DNA from 3 places in the Dorea longicatena genome. Region 2 is predicted to be linked to each of the others. Evidence: predicted binding sites of a transcription regulator. Region 2 holds the regulator's gene; each other region holds the start of a gene.

Region 1 (4,295 bases), 290 kb from region 2:
TGCGATAACACGGTTTTTCTCAAGCTTCGTAAGTGGTGCATTGTCCTTTTCTTTGTCTGCTTTTTCAACATTCTCAGAACGGTTATCAACAAGGAATGGTTTCTTTCCGGCATCGCCGAAAGATTTCATTCCAACGAACCACCATACACAGTCGATAAACAGGAAGATTCCGCAAACAAGGAACATTGTACGGTATCCAGCGTTTGTACCAATCAGTGAAAGGAATGTAGTACCACAGAATGATCCGATGTTAACGAACATGTACTGTAAATTGAATACAGTATCAAGTTCATCCTGGTCAGCTAATGGGAAGAGACGTCCGTTGATACCGGATACGTTTCCTTTGAAGAAACCAGTACCGATAGAAACGAGGATAATCATTGCCCACATCATTGCGATACCATTGGCTTCTGTTGCTCTCCAAGCACACAGATAACCAAGACCCATAAGGATCTCACCAACAGGAACAAGGATACGCGGACTAATCCAACGGTCAGCGATATATCCACCGATGATAGGTGTGATATAAGTAAATGCTACCAGGTTAGAACTCATTGCAGCACCAACGGATTTGTCAAGTCCAAGACCACCGTGAGCTGCTGTGGCTACGATAAAGATCGAAAGCCCCCATTTAGCTGCATAGTATGCAAGTCTTTCAAAAGAGAAAGTCAGACAGCACACATAGAAACCAAATGGTAATTTTTTCTTAGTGTTCTCCATGAGATTCACCCTCCAATATGAAATTTTTCTTTGGTTTTAACGATACGAGGAAAATCCCCTCTTATGATTAAAACTCTCAACGCAGTTAATCTTATCACAAACTAGACCAAAGTACAACCAATTGTTTAAGAAAAAGTTAAGGCTTTTCTTATTTTTTTAGAAATTCATATGTGGAAATGTAATAAATTGGTAGAACAAATGGAAAGTAAAAGAGTAAAAGTAACTAAATGATAATAGAAATCAAAAATAAATCTTACGATATATAGAAAAGTTTATGGATAATTTATAAACAATTATAACGGATTTTCTTGAATAATCAACTATATAAGGATATAATAGGATTCAGATTTTGTAAAGGGGAAAACAATATGGCGAATTATTACCGTGTGGCATATAAAGAGTCACAGAATACGTTGAAGCAGATATGTGAACTTTTCCGTGTGGACAGCAGCGATATTACGATTAAGTTTGTAGTAACAGTGATGGGACCGTTGGTGTTCTATTATATGTGGAAATATGGAAGTCATGGCGGGAACACACCGGGCGGGATGACATTTTTCATTATTAAGTTTATTGCCGGATGGGCACTGGCGTTCGTTGTTGCGATACTGGTGAACAGAACGATCTGGAGAAAGGTACTGGCAACAACGGCAGTCGGAGATGCGAAAGATCAGTTTGACAGACGATGCAAGCTGAATGGGGGACCGGTCAGTTCTGAGATTCATTTCTTGGATGATCATTTTGACAGTGTAACTGCGAAGAAGACAAGATCATTCTCATATGAGGATGTAACCAAGATTCTGGAGACGAAAGAAGCGTTTGGTGTAGTTGTAAAGGCAGATCCGGAGACAATGGGTTCGGCAAGAGCGATGATCGGATTTCCGAAGACGGCGCTGGAAGGAAATAATACAGACGAGCTGGCGGAGTTCCTTCTGACGAGATGCAAGAATATGAAACGGAAGAAAGTAAAGAAGTTTTAAAGCGGATTTTTGAACATAGAACAGAAATAAAACAGACAAAAAGGTCATGTGTGTACATAGATGTACGGATATACACATGGCCTTTTCAATCGCCAGGCGTTCGGAAGAAGCTGCCAGTGGCAGGTTCTGCAGATACTGAAATACAGTATATTATTTCAGAAAAATGCATATTTAAAAGTTAACCATAGATGCCAAAAAGGTTGACTTTTGACACGGAAATGTAAGATTTTAATGCCATTTTAATAGGAAGAAACGACTCGTCAAGTATTTAACAAAAAACAATATAAAGGTATTGCACTAAAGTGTCAAAAACAGTATAATATAATTGGAAAAAATTTGGTTTTACTTTTGATACAAGAATCAGGAAAAACCCAATTTAAAATAATGAAAATGGAGGGCTAGACTATGGGCAACATGGCAGCAGACAATGCAGCAGGTAAGAGAATCAACAGTTTACTTGATGCAGGCAGTTTTGTTGAGATCGGTGGAGCTGTAACAGCAAGAACAACTGATTTTAACATGCAGGAAAAAGAAACTCCAGCAGACGGTGTTATCACCGGATATGGAGTGATCGATGGAAATCTGGTATACGTATACAGCCAGGACGCTACTGTTTTAAATGGTGCGATCGGTGAGATGCATGCAAAGAAGATTTCTAATATCTACGATATGGCAATGAAGATGGGAGCACCGGTCATCGGATTGGTTGACTGCGCCGGATTCAGACTGCAGGAAGCTACAGATGCTTTAGAGGCATTTGGAAAACTTTATCAGAAACAGTCAATGGCTTCCGGAGTGATCCCTCAGATCACAGCAATCTTCGGAACATGTGGCGGTGGACTTTCTATCGTACCTGCTCTGACAGATTTCACATTCATGGAGACAAAGAATGGTAAATTATTTACCAATACTCCAAATGCAATTCCGGGAAATGACATTTCTAAATGTGATACATCTTCCGCAAAATTCCAGAGTGAGACAACCGGTCTTGTAGACGGAATCGGATCTGAAGAAGAGATTCTTGCAGATATCCGTTCTCTCGTATGCATGTTACCAAGCAACAACGAAGAGGATTCTTCTTATGAAGAATGTAACGATGATCTGAACCGTGTATGTGCAGACCTTGCTAATGCAAAAGAAGACACAGCGATTGCTCTTACAATGATCTCTGATGACAACATCTTCTGCGAAGTGAAGAAAGCATATGCAAAAGATATGGTGGCAGGATTCATCAAACTGAATGGTATGACTGTAGGTGCAGTTGCAAACCGTTCAAAAGTATATAACGAAGAAGCTGAAGTAGAGGCTGAATTTGACGGCTCTCTTTCTGCTGACGGAGCTGAAAAGGCTGCAGAATTCGTACAGTTCTGTGATGCATTCAACATCCCTGTACTGACACTTACAAATGTAAGCGGATTTACAGCAAGCGAATACGATGAGAAACGTATTGCAAAATCAGCAGCAAAACTTACTTATGCATTTGCAGATGCAACAGTACCGAAGGTAAATGTTGTGATCGGTAAAGCATTCGGAAGTGCTTATGTGACAATGAACAGCAAAGCAGTCGGAGCAGATATGGTATATGCATGGCCGGAAGCAGAGATTGGAATGATGGACGCAAACCAGGCAGCCAAGATCATGTATGCAGACGCTGATGCAGCAACAATCAGAGAAAAAGCAGCAGAATATAAGAATCTGCAGTCAAGCCCATTATCAGCAGCGAAAAGAGGATATGTGGATACAATCATCGAAGCAGCAGATACAAGAAAATATGTGATCGGCGCATTCGAGATGTTATTCACAAAAAGAGAGGATCGTCCGGTAAAGAAACACGGTACGGTTTAGAGAGGTGAGGCAAAGTGAAGAAAAAATTAAGCGTATTACTTTGTGTGCTTGTCGCAATGCTCTGCTTTACCGCTTGCGGAAGTAAGAAAGAAAATCTTCAGTATGATAAATCAACCATCACACAGGCAACGGATTTTCTGATCGAGTATTGCAACAGTGCAGATGCAGATACTATCGAACAGTGGAACAAGATGACAGATTTCCAAATCGAGTCTCAGTTGAATCAGGCAGGAGTTCCATTTACGCAGGATAGTTTCCTTGCAGCTCTGGATGCATGGCAGCAGGGAACAAAAGAGTGTGGAGAATATGTAAGTCATGGTGATTACAAATTCGAGCCATCCTCTGATGAACTGAAAGTAACGACCAGTGCAAAATTCAAAGACCGTGATGCAGACATTACATTTGTTTTTGATGAGAACCTTTATCTGGACAGTACAACGATCGATGCACATTACAGCATCGGCGAGATCATGGAAAAAGCAGGACTTAATACAATCCTTGGTATGGGAACTGTATTCGTAATCCTGATCTTTATCTCTATTCTGATCTCTCTGTTCAAATATATCCCTGCTCTTGAAGCAAAATTCAAGAACAAAGGAAAAGCAGAAAGCACACAGGAAGCGGCACCGGCTCCGGCAGCAGTTGCAGCACCTGTAGTAGAAGAAGCATCTAACGATGATGAACTGGCAGCAGTTATTTCCGCAGCGATCGCAGCTTATGAAGCAGAAGCTGGTGGAAGCACAGACGGCT
Region 2 (4,295 bases):
GGTAAGATTCAGGCAGATTTCATTTGCCTTATCTGCGATCAGTGTTCTGGAATCTTTTAATACACAGGTTACCTGATATCCGTCAGCGAATTTCTTCAGGATCTGTATCCGGTCTTCTCTAAGATCTTCCACAGGGATGCCTGTAAGTCTAGACATCTCTTTCATATGCGGCGTAAATATGAACTTCCGGTCTGCCAGCCGATCAAGAAGATCTTTGTTATCTGACAGAAGATTTAACCCATCTGCATCGATCAGGCATGGAACATCCACGTACTCTATAACCGTCCGCAATAACTTCTCCGATGTTGTACTTCTTCCAATGCCGGAACCAATACACACACCGTCTGCCCACTTAAGAAGCTTTAGTACTTCTTCTTTATTAAATTCATCATAAGCCGTTATGATCGCTTCCGGCAGAAGTGTCTGCAATATCTCGCGGTTGTCCTTTGGTGTATAGATTCTGACAAGCCCGGCTCCTGTCATATAAGCCGCATGGGCATTCAGATATGCCGCACCTGCCATACCCTTACTTCCAGCGATCACAAGAAGCCTTCCATAACTTCCCTTATTAGAATCTTCCGGTCTTTCCGGAAGCATTCTACGATATTCTTCTCTTTCAAAAGAATGGATCACATCTGCATCCTGTAATAACGGCTCATGCGAAATGCCAATCTCTGCTACTGTTACTCTTCCTGCATATGCTCTGCCCTGCGCCAGTTCAAGGCCGATCTTTTTCACCTCGAATGTCACTGTATCATCTGCGTGGAATGCACAACCAAGCACACATCCCGTAGAGGCTGAAAGTCCTGATGGGATATCTACTGCAAATTTTGTACCCTGCATCTGATTCATACGTTCAATCACCTGACGATATGTACCTTCAATCTTACGGCTCAGTCCGACTCCGAACACGGCATCTATCACTATGCTGTAGCTGTTATCCTGCGGGATATCTTCTGTGATCTTACCACCACATTCTTTAAGACGTCTTATCTGTTCCCGTGTCTCCGGTGTACAATGCTCTGGATTGCCGACCAGATAAGTATCCACAGGACACCCCATATTCTTCAAGATCCTGGCGATGGCAAATCCATCTCCGCCATTATTTCCTGATCCACATACCACACAGACAGAAGAAAGATCCAGATTCTCACTTTGCATCGTCTGTACACAGGCATTTGCCGCACACTCCATTAATTCTAGTGATGCGATGCCCAGTTCCTGAATCGTGTACTGATCGGCAGCCTTCATCTGCGCAGCATTAACCAGAAGTTTCATATATTCATTCATCTCCCATCAGATATATCTCTGCAACAAAAGAACGTGTAAAAATATGTCCGTATTCCAGACTACTCCTACACGCTTTCTTGTATTATAGTTTATTTATGGTCCTCTTTGTAACGACTGATATTGTATGACAACTGCATCAGACTTTCTGACAGATGCACATTCTCAACAACAACATTATCCGGAAGGTTCAAATCTGTATGTGCAAAGTTCCAGATCGCACGTACTCCGTTCTCAACCAGCATATTCGCAACTTCAATTGCTTTCTCTTTCGGAATCGTCAGAACTGCAATATCAATCTCATTATTCTGAACGAACGTTTTCAGATCATCCATCATACGGATCGGAACTCCACGGATGGATACTCCCTGAAGTCTTGGATTCACATCAAAGATTCCTTTCAGAATGAATCCACGGTTCTCGAAGGCTGCATAATTAGCCAGTGCCTGCCCAAGATTACCTGCACCAATGATAATAATATTGTGGTCTTCTTCCAATCCTAATATCTTTCCAATCTCTGTGTATAAATACTTAACATTATAACCGTATCCCTGTTGTCCGAATCCTCCGAAATTATTAAGATCCTGACGGATCTGGGATGCTGTTACTTTCATCCGCTTACTCAGATCGTTCGAAGAAATCCGCTCTACACCATTTTCCAACAGTTCGCCCAAATATCTGTAATACCTCGGCAATCTTCTTATGACCGCACGAGAAATCTCTCTTTCTTCCAATGTTTTCACCCTTCCAATCATAGTCTAAAATAATTATATAAAATTGAAAGATTATTGTCAAACTATTGTTGAATTTTATGCAATTTCCGTTATAATAAAGTAGCATGTGTAAATGCATTTTGAGAATACCAACGTATCAATTATCCATAACTCAGGAGGAAATATATGATATTAGCATGTCACGGGATCCAGAAATCTTTCGGTGAACACCTCATCGTCAGAGATGGATCCTTCCATATAGAAGATCACGAAAAAGCAGCTCTTGTCGGACCGAACGGTGCCGGTAAGTCCACTCTGCTCAAAATGATTGTAGGCGAATCAGCCCCGGATGACGGCAACGTCATCCTGACAAAAGGTAAGACACTTGGCTATCTTGCCCAGCATCAAGAGATGCAAAGCGGTAATACGATCTACGAAGAAGTCCGCACCGCAAAGGCCGATATAATCGCTATGGAGCGCCGTATCCGCGAGATCGAGATGGAACTTAAGCATCTCTCCGGCGACGCCTTGAACGACCGTCTGGAAACTTACAACCGCCTTACGGCCGCTTTCGAACGTGAGAATGGCTATTCTTGTGAAAGTGAGATCACCGGTGTGTTAAAGGGACTTGGATTTACGGAAAATGATTTCACCAAACCCGTCGACACTCTCTCCGGAGGACAGAAAACCCGTGTATCTCTCGGCAAGCTTCTGTTAACGAAACCAGACATTTTGCTTCTTGATGAGCCAACCAACCATCTGGATCTGAATTCAATTGCATGGCTTGAAACCTATCTTCTAAACTATCAGGGAGCTGTGCTGATCGTGTCTCATGACCGTTATTTTTTGAACAAAGTTGTCACTAAAGTTCTTGAAATCGAGCTTGGAGAACTTCGTACTTATATGGGAAATTACAGCGACTATGCAGCAAAGAAGCAGCAGCTTCGCGACATACGCCTGAAGGAATATCTTAACCAGCAGCAGGAAATCAAGCATCAGGAAGCGGTTATCGAAAAGCTTCGTTCTTTCAACCGCGAAAAATCCATCAAACGTGCCGAAAGCCGCGAAAAGATGTTGGAAAAAATGCAGACCATCGAAAAACCGATAGAAGTTAATACAGATATACATCTGAAACTGGAACCATCCTGTGTAAGTGGCAATGATGTTCTGACTATTGAACATTTAAGCAAATCTTTCCCCGGACAGGAACTTTTTACAGACGTTAATCTCGAGATCAAACGTGGTGAACATGTCGCAGTAATCGGTGATAACGGAACAGGAAAGACTACGCTTCTTAAGATCTTAAACCGAGTGGTATCTGCTGATTCCGGTACTTATACACTTGGCTCCAATGTTAAGATTGGCTACTACGATCAGGAACATCATGTCCTTCATATGGAAAAAACAATTTTTGACGAGATTTCCGATGATTATCCGACTCTTACGAATACGGAAATCCGGAATGTGCTTGCAGCATTTCTTTTTACCGGTGATGATGTCTTCAAACAGATCAGTTCTTTGAGCGGTGGGGAACGCGGACGTGTATCTCTTGCGAAACTGATGCTCTCTGAAGCAAATTTCCTGATCCTCGACGAGCCGACCAACCATTTGGACATCGCATCCAAAGAAATCCTTGAGAATGCTTTGAATGATTATACCGGTACTGTACTTTATGTCTCTCATGACCGTTATTTCATTAATCAAACTGCATCACGGATTCTGGATCTTGTCAATCATACATTTGTAAATTATATCGGAAATTATGACTATTATCTGGAGAAAAAAGAAGAACTCACTACTGCATATGCCGGAGAAGCCTCTACACCTTCATCCGTTTCAGATAACAGTACAGACAAGAATGTATCCGAGTCAAAACTCAGCTGGCAGGAGCAAAAGGAAGCCCAGGCAAGACTTCGCAAACGTCAGAATGAGCTTAAAAAGACTGAAGAACGTATCGGCGAACTGGAAGACCGTGATAGTGAGATCGATGCCCTGATGATTCAGGAAGATATCTTCACCAACTCTGTAAAATGCCAGGAACTTGCAAAAGAAAAAGCCGCAATAGCGGAAGAATTAGAAGAATTATACATGAAATGGGAGGAATTAGCAGAAGACGCTTAAACGCCTGATTTGCAACTTTTTAGCCCGCTCCAGAAAGCTTCTGGGGCGGGCTTTTATATTGCCATGCATTCGTAAGGAACTGCCGGTGGCAGGTCCTGTAGATATATATTATCTATTTTAATTTTTCAGCAATTGCCTTAATAAATCCTTCGCTGTTCAATACGGTTGGATTTT
Region 3 (4,295 bases), 180 kb from region 2:
TGTCCTGTAAAATATGGTTTCAATGGTGCCATACCAGAGTTGATCAGTAACAGACTCTTATCGTTATGAGGCACTAATGAGAAACTTTTCATTGCCAGATGTCCCTTGCTTTCAAAGAACTCAAGAAACATTCTTCTTAATTCGTTTACGCCATACTTCTGCATAATTTCCTCCTGCTCTACATTCATGTATCAAATCAGTATAAATATTTTTATCAATACTAACTTTTAATTATAAAGAGAGACAGGCGTTTTGTCAATCATTACGCCTGTCTCTTTTAAACTTAAATATGCATAAAACGCGCATAAAATATCGTCATGAACGACATTCCGGATTCTTGTTTTCTCATTCGGAACCCTCTTATTTTAACTCAATCTCACCGAGTTCCTTTGGTGGAAGCTGTTTGCTGGATGCTTTCACAAATTCCTGTACTTTCTTCTGTGCTTTCGGTACCGGAATATTCGTTCCTGCTCCGGCTACACATCCGCCCGGACATCCCATTCCTTCGATCAGACATCCGTTCATTCTTCCGATCTTCGCCATAGAAAGGATCTTCTTACAATCTGCAAGACCTTCTGCATGTTCGATCTTTACTTCCACACCCGGATAGTATTCATTCACACATTTTTCAATCGCGGATGCAACACCGCCTGCAACTGCATATCCACGTCCTACACCTGTTGCATTATGGAAAGATGACTCTGCTTCATATTCGGAAAGATCAATTTCCTTCGCATCGAACATTCCCTGTAATTCCTCAAATGTCACTACAAAATCAACATCACTTCTTACGCTTCTGCGCATTGCTTCCAGCTTCTTGGCCGCACATGGTCCGATGAATACTACTTTTGCATTCGGATGTTCTTTTTTGATCGTACGTGCAGTAGCGACCATAGGCGTCAGCTCCTGAGACACTTCATCGATCATATCCGGGAAATATTTCTTTGCCAGCATTGCCCATGACGGACAGCAGGATGTCAGAAGGAATGGAAGTTCTCCCGTTGTAACCTTTTCCACATAATGGTGTGCCTCTGCAACAGCTCCGATATCAGCTCCAAGAGCTACTTCGTATACCTGTGAAAATCCAAGTTCTTCCAGTGCTGCCTTTAAGTTTCTCGCATTGATATTATCTCCGAACTGCCCGGTAAATGCCGGTGCGATCTCAGCAATGATCTGCTCGCCTTCCGACAATGCTCTTGCAAGCTGGAAGATCTGGGATTTGTCTGAAATTGCTCCAAACGGACAGTTTACCATACACATACCGCAGGATACGCATTTGTCCGGATTGACATATGCACGTCCCACTTTATCGTTTTCAATCGCATTGACACCACAGGCTTTTGCACAAGGGCGCTCTTTCTTGGAGATTGCGTCATATGGACAGACACTCTTACATTTTCCACATTTGATACATTTTTCCTGATCAATGTAGGATTTTCCGTTCACCATGGAAATTGCACCCTTTGGACAGACTTCCATACAAGGATGTGCCAGACATCCTTTGCACATGTTGCTGACCTCATATCCTTTCGCCTCACATCTCATACATGCAGACGGGATAACCTGTATAAGCGGCGGCTCATAATATTTGTCTGATATGTTACTTGCTTCTACTCCCGCTGTCAGATGTACCGGTTTATCTTCAGGTCTGAGCGCAAGTCCCATTGCAAGTCTTACCTGCTCTCGTACAACTGCTCTTGCACGGTAGACACTGTCACGGTACTGTTCCGTCTCATCATTCACCAGCGCATATGGGATTGCTTCCATATCGTCGCATAAAGTATCCGCATCCGCTTTGAAACCAAGCGCTGCGACTTCTTCAAAGACTTTTCTTCTCAACCGTCTTACGGTTGTATTAATGCCTCTCATCATAGTTGGAGTTCCTCCTGTTTTTCCTTTGTCATTTTTATGACAGTCTATAGTTCTATTATAGACACTTGAGAAAATCTTATCAACTAATTTTGGGGATTAATTTATTAACTGGGTTGGCCTTTCGGTCCGGGTATCCACCAGCCTGTTGAATTAAGTACCAATTTACAGCAGAATAATATTATGCTCTCTGCAAGTCTCCCGCATCTCTTCCGGCCACAAACTTGCCTGCACCTCGCCGACATGAGCACGGTCAAGAAGCAGCATGCAGAGTCTGGACTGTCCAATACCGCCTCCGATGGTGTATGGAAGTTCTCCGTTTAACAGCATCTTATGATATGGGAGATTCTTTCTCTCTTCGCATCCTGCTTTTACAAGCTGCTCTTCCAGAGCTTTTTCATCTACACGGATACCCATGCTGGAGATCTCAAGTGCACAGTTCAGTGTCTCGAACCAGAACAGGATGTCTCCGTTTAACTGCCAGTCATCGTAGTCTGGTGCACGTCCGTCGTGCGGCTCGCCGCTTGCGAGTTTGTCACCGATCTTCATCAGGAATACACAGCCGTGTTCTTTTGTGATCAGATTTTCTCTTTCCTTTGGAGTCTTATCCGGATACATGTCTTCCAGTTCCTGGGAAGTGATGAAATAGATGTCCTCCGGAAGTTTCTTCACTGCCTGTGGATATTTGTACCATACCTCATGTTCCATATGTTTGATGATCTTGAAGATATTACGTACGGTAGCTTCCAGTGTCTCAACAGTACGTTCTTCTTTTTTGATCACTTTTTCCCAGTCCCACTGGTCCACGTAGCAGGAATGTAAGTTGTCAAGTTCTTCATCTCTGCGGATCGCGTTCATATTTGTATAAAGTCCTTCACCCGGCTGGAATCCATATTTGTATAATGCCATACGTTTCCATTTTGCAAGGGAATGTACAACTTCGATTGTCTCTCCCGGAACGCCTGCGATATCGAACTGTACCGGTCTTTCCACACCGTTCAGGTCATCGTTCAGACCACTGCTTTTTTCTACAAATAACGGTGCAGAGATTCTCTCCAGATTCATCTCTTTTCCGAATTCCTTCTGGAACGTGTCACGAATGTACTTGATTGCTTCCTGTGTCTCTCTTACGCTTAAGCGAGGGTCATAATGTTCTGGTAATATTAATCCCATTTTTTCTGTCTCCTTTTTGTCTGTTGTATATTTTTATGAAATTCTTTGCTCACTGATTACTCTTCTCCAAATACTCTCTGTGCATAATATACGGACTGCATTGCATCTTTGCCGTAAAAATCTGCCCCGATCATATCTGCATAATCCTGATTCAGCACAGCTCCACCTACCATGACTTTACATTCAGGTTTACGTTCTCTCAATAACTTGATGGTCTCTTCCATGCTTACAACCGTTGTTGTCATAAGCGCACTTAAACCTACCAGCCGGATATCCTGCTCAACTGCAGTATCTACGATCACTTCCGGCGGTACATCTTTCCCCAGATCGATCACATCAAAACTGTAATTCTCCAGAAGGACTTTTACAATGTTCTTACCAATATCGTGAATATCTCCTTTTACCGTTGCGAGAATAACTTTATTCTTCGCCTGGACTTCCCCGCCTTCCTGTGCGAGTACGTCCTTGATCACTGCAAATGCGATCTTTGCCGCATCGGCACTCATCAGAAGCTGCGGCAGGAAGACAGTTCCCTTTTCAAATCCTTTTCCCACCGTATCCAGTGCCGGGATCAGGTGTTCATTGATGATCTCCAGCGGTGCCTGTTCCTTTAACAGTTCTCCTGTTGCATGATGCGCTTCTTCTTTCAGACCTTTTTCGATGGCCTCTTTTAAAGTCAGTTCTGCCTTGGCTGCCGGTGCAGGCGTTCCTGCTTTCTGACTGCCATATACACGGATATAATCCTCGCAGTTCTTGTCGTAATTCATCAGCGCACAGAATGAATAGTAAGAACACATCATATCTTCCGAAGACGGATTGATGATTCCGGCACTTAAGCCATTCTGCATGGCCATCGTATAGAAATTCGAATTGACTGCCGGACGGTACGGAAGTCCGAATGAAATGTTCGATACACCAAGTACCGTACATACACCGTAAGTCTCTCTGACTTTTTTCAGTGCTTCCAGAGTGACCTTTGCTCCTTCCGGCTCGGAACTGATCGTCATTGCCAGCACATCGATTACAATGTCCTTTTTGTCAATGCCATATTTTTTCGCTTCTTCAATGATCTTTCCTGCCACACGGACTCTTCCATCTGCCGTTGCCGGGATTCCATCCTCGTCGATCGTAAGCCCGATCACAACACCTCCGTAACGCTTAATAAGCGGGAAGACAGCATCCATATTTTCCTGTTTTCCATTTACAGAGTTCACCATCGGCTTACCGTTATAGATGCGCATCGCCGCTTCCAT

The links. The regulator Rex, encoded in region 2, represses fermentation and respiration genes when NADH is low (regulators of the CRP and FNR family bind a similar motif). The targets are predictions, from matches to a motif close to ATTGTTAANTANTTAACAAT.
Region 1: the regulator Rex is predicted to act here: its motif matches at 1,957-1,976, upstream of NQ508_RS08070 (acyl-CoA carboxylase subunit beta).
Region 3: the regulator Rex is predicted to act here: its motif matches at 1,897-1,916, upstream of NQ508_RS07515 (4Fe-4S dicluster domain-containing protein).

Annotation. Positions count from the first base shown of each region.
Region 1 is NZ_CP102280.1:1,702,061-1,706,355, reverse strand. It holds gene NQ508_RS08080 (peptide MFS transporter) at 1-720, opposite strand, end outside; gene NQ508_RS08075 (hypothetical protein) at 1,089-1,700, shown strand; gene NQ508_RS08070 (acyl-CoA carboxylase subunit beta) at 2,106-3,545, shown strand; gene NQ508_RS08065 (OadG family transporter subunit) at 3,560-4,295, shown strand, end outside.
Region 2 is NZ_CP102280.1:1,413,151-1,417,445, reverse strand. It holds gene NQ508_RS06640 (bifunctional ADP-dependent NAD(P)H-hydrate dehydratase/NAD(P)H-hydrate epimerase) at 1-1,278, opposite strand, end outside; gene NQ508_RS06635 (redox-sensing transcriptional repressor Rex) at 1,380-2,021, opposite strand; gene abc-f (ribosomal protection-like ABC-F family protein) at 2,187-4,121, shown strand; gene NQ508_RS06625 (NADP-dependent isocitrate dehydrogenase) at 4,234-4,295, opposite strand, start outside.
Region 3 is NZ_CP102280.1:1,589,627-1,593,921, forward strand. It holds gene alaS (alanine--tRNA ligase) at 1-164, opposite strand, end outside; gene NQ508_RS07515 (4Fe-4S dicluster domain-containing protein) at 361-1,872, opposite strand; gene asnA (aspartate--ammonia ligase) at 2,035-3,042, opposite strand; gene NQ508_RS07525 (homocysteine S-methyltransferase family protein) at 3,099-4,295, opposite strand, start outside.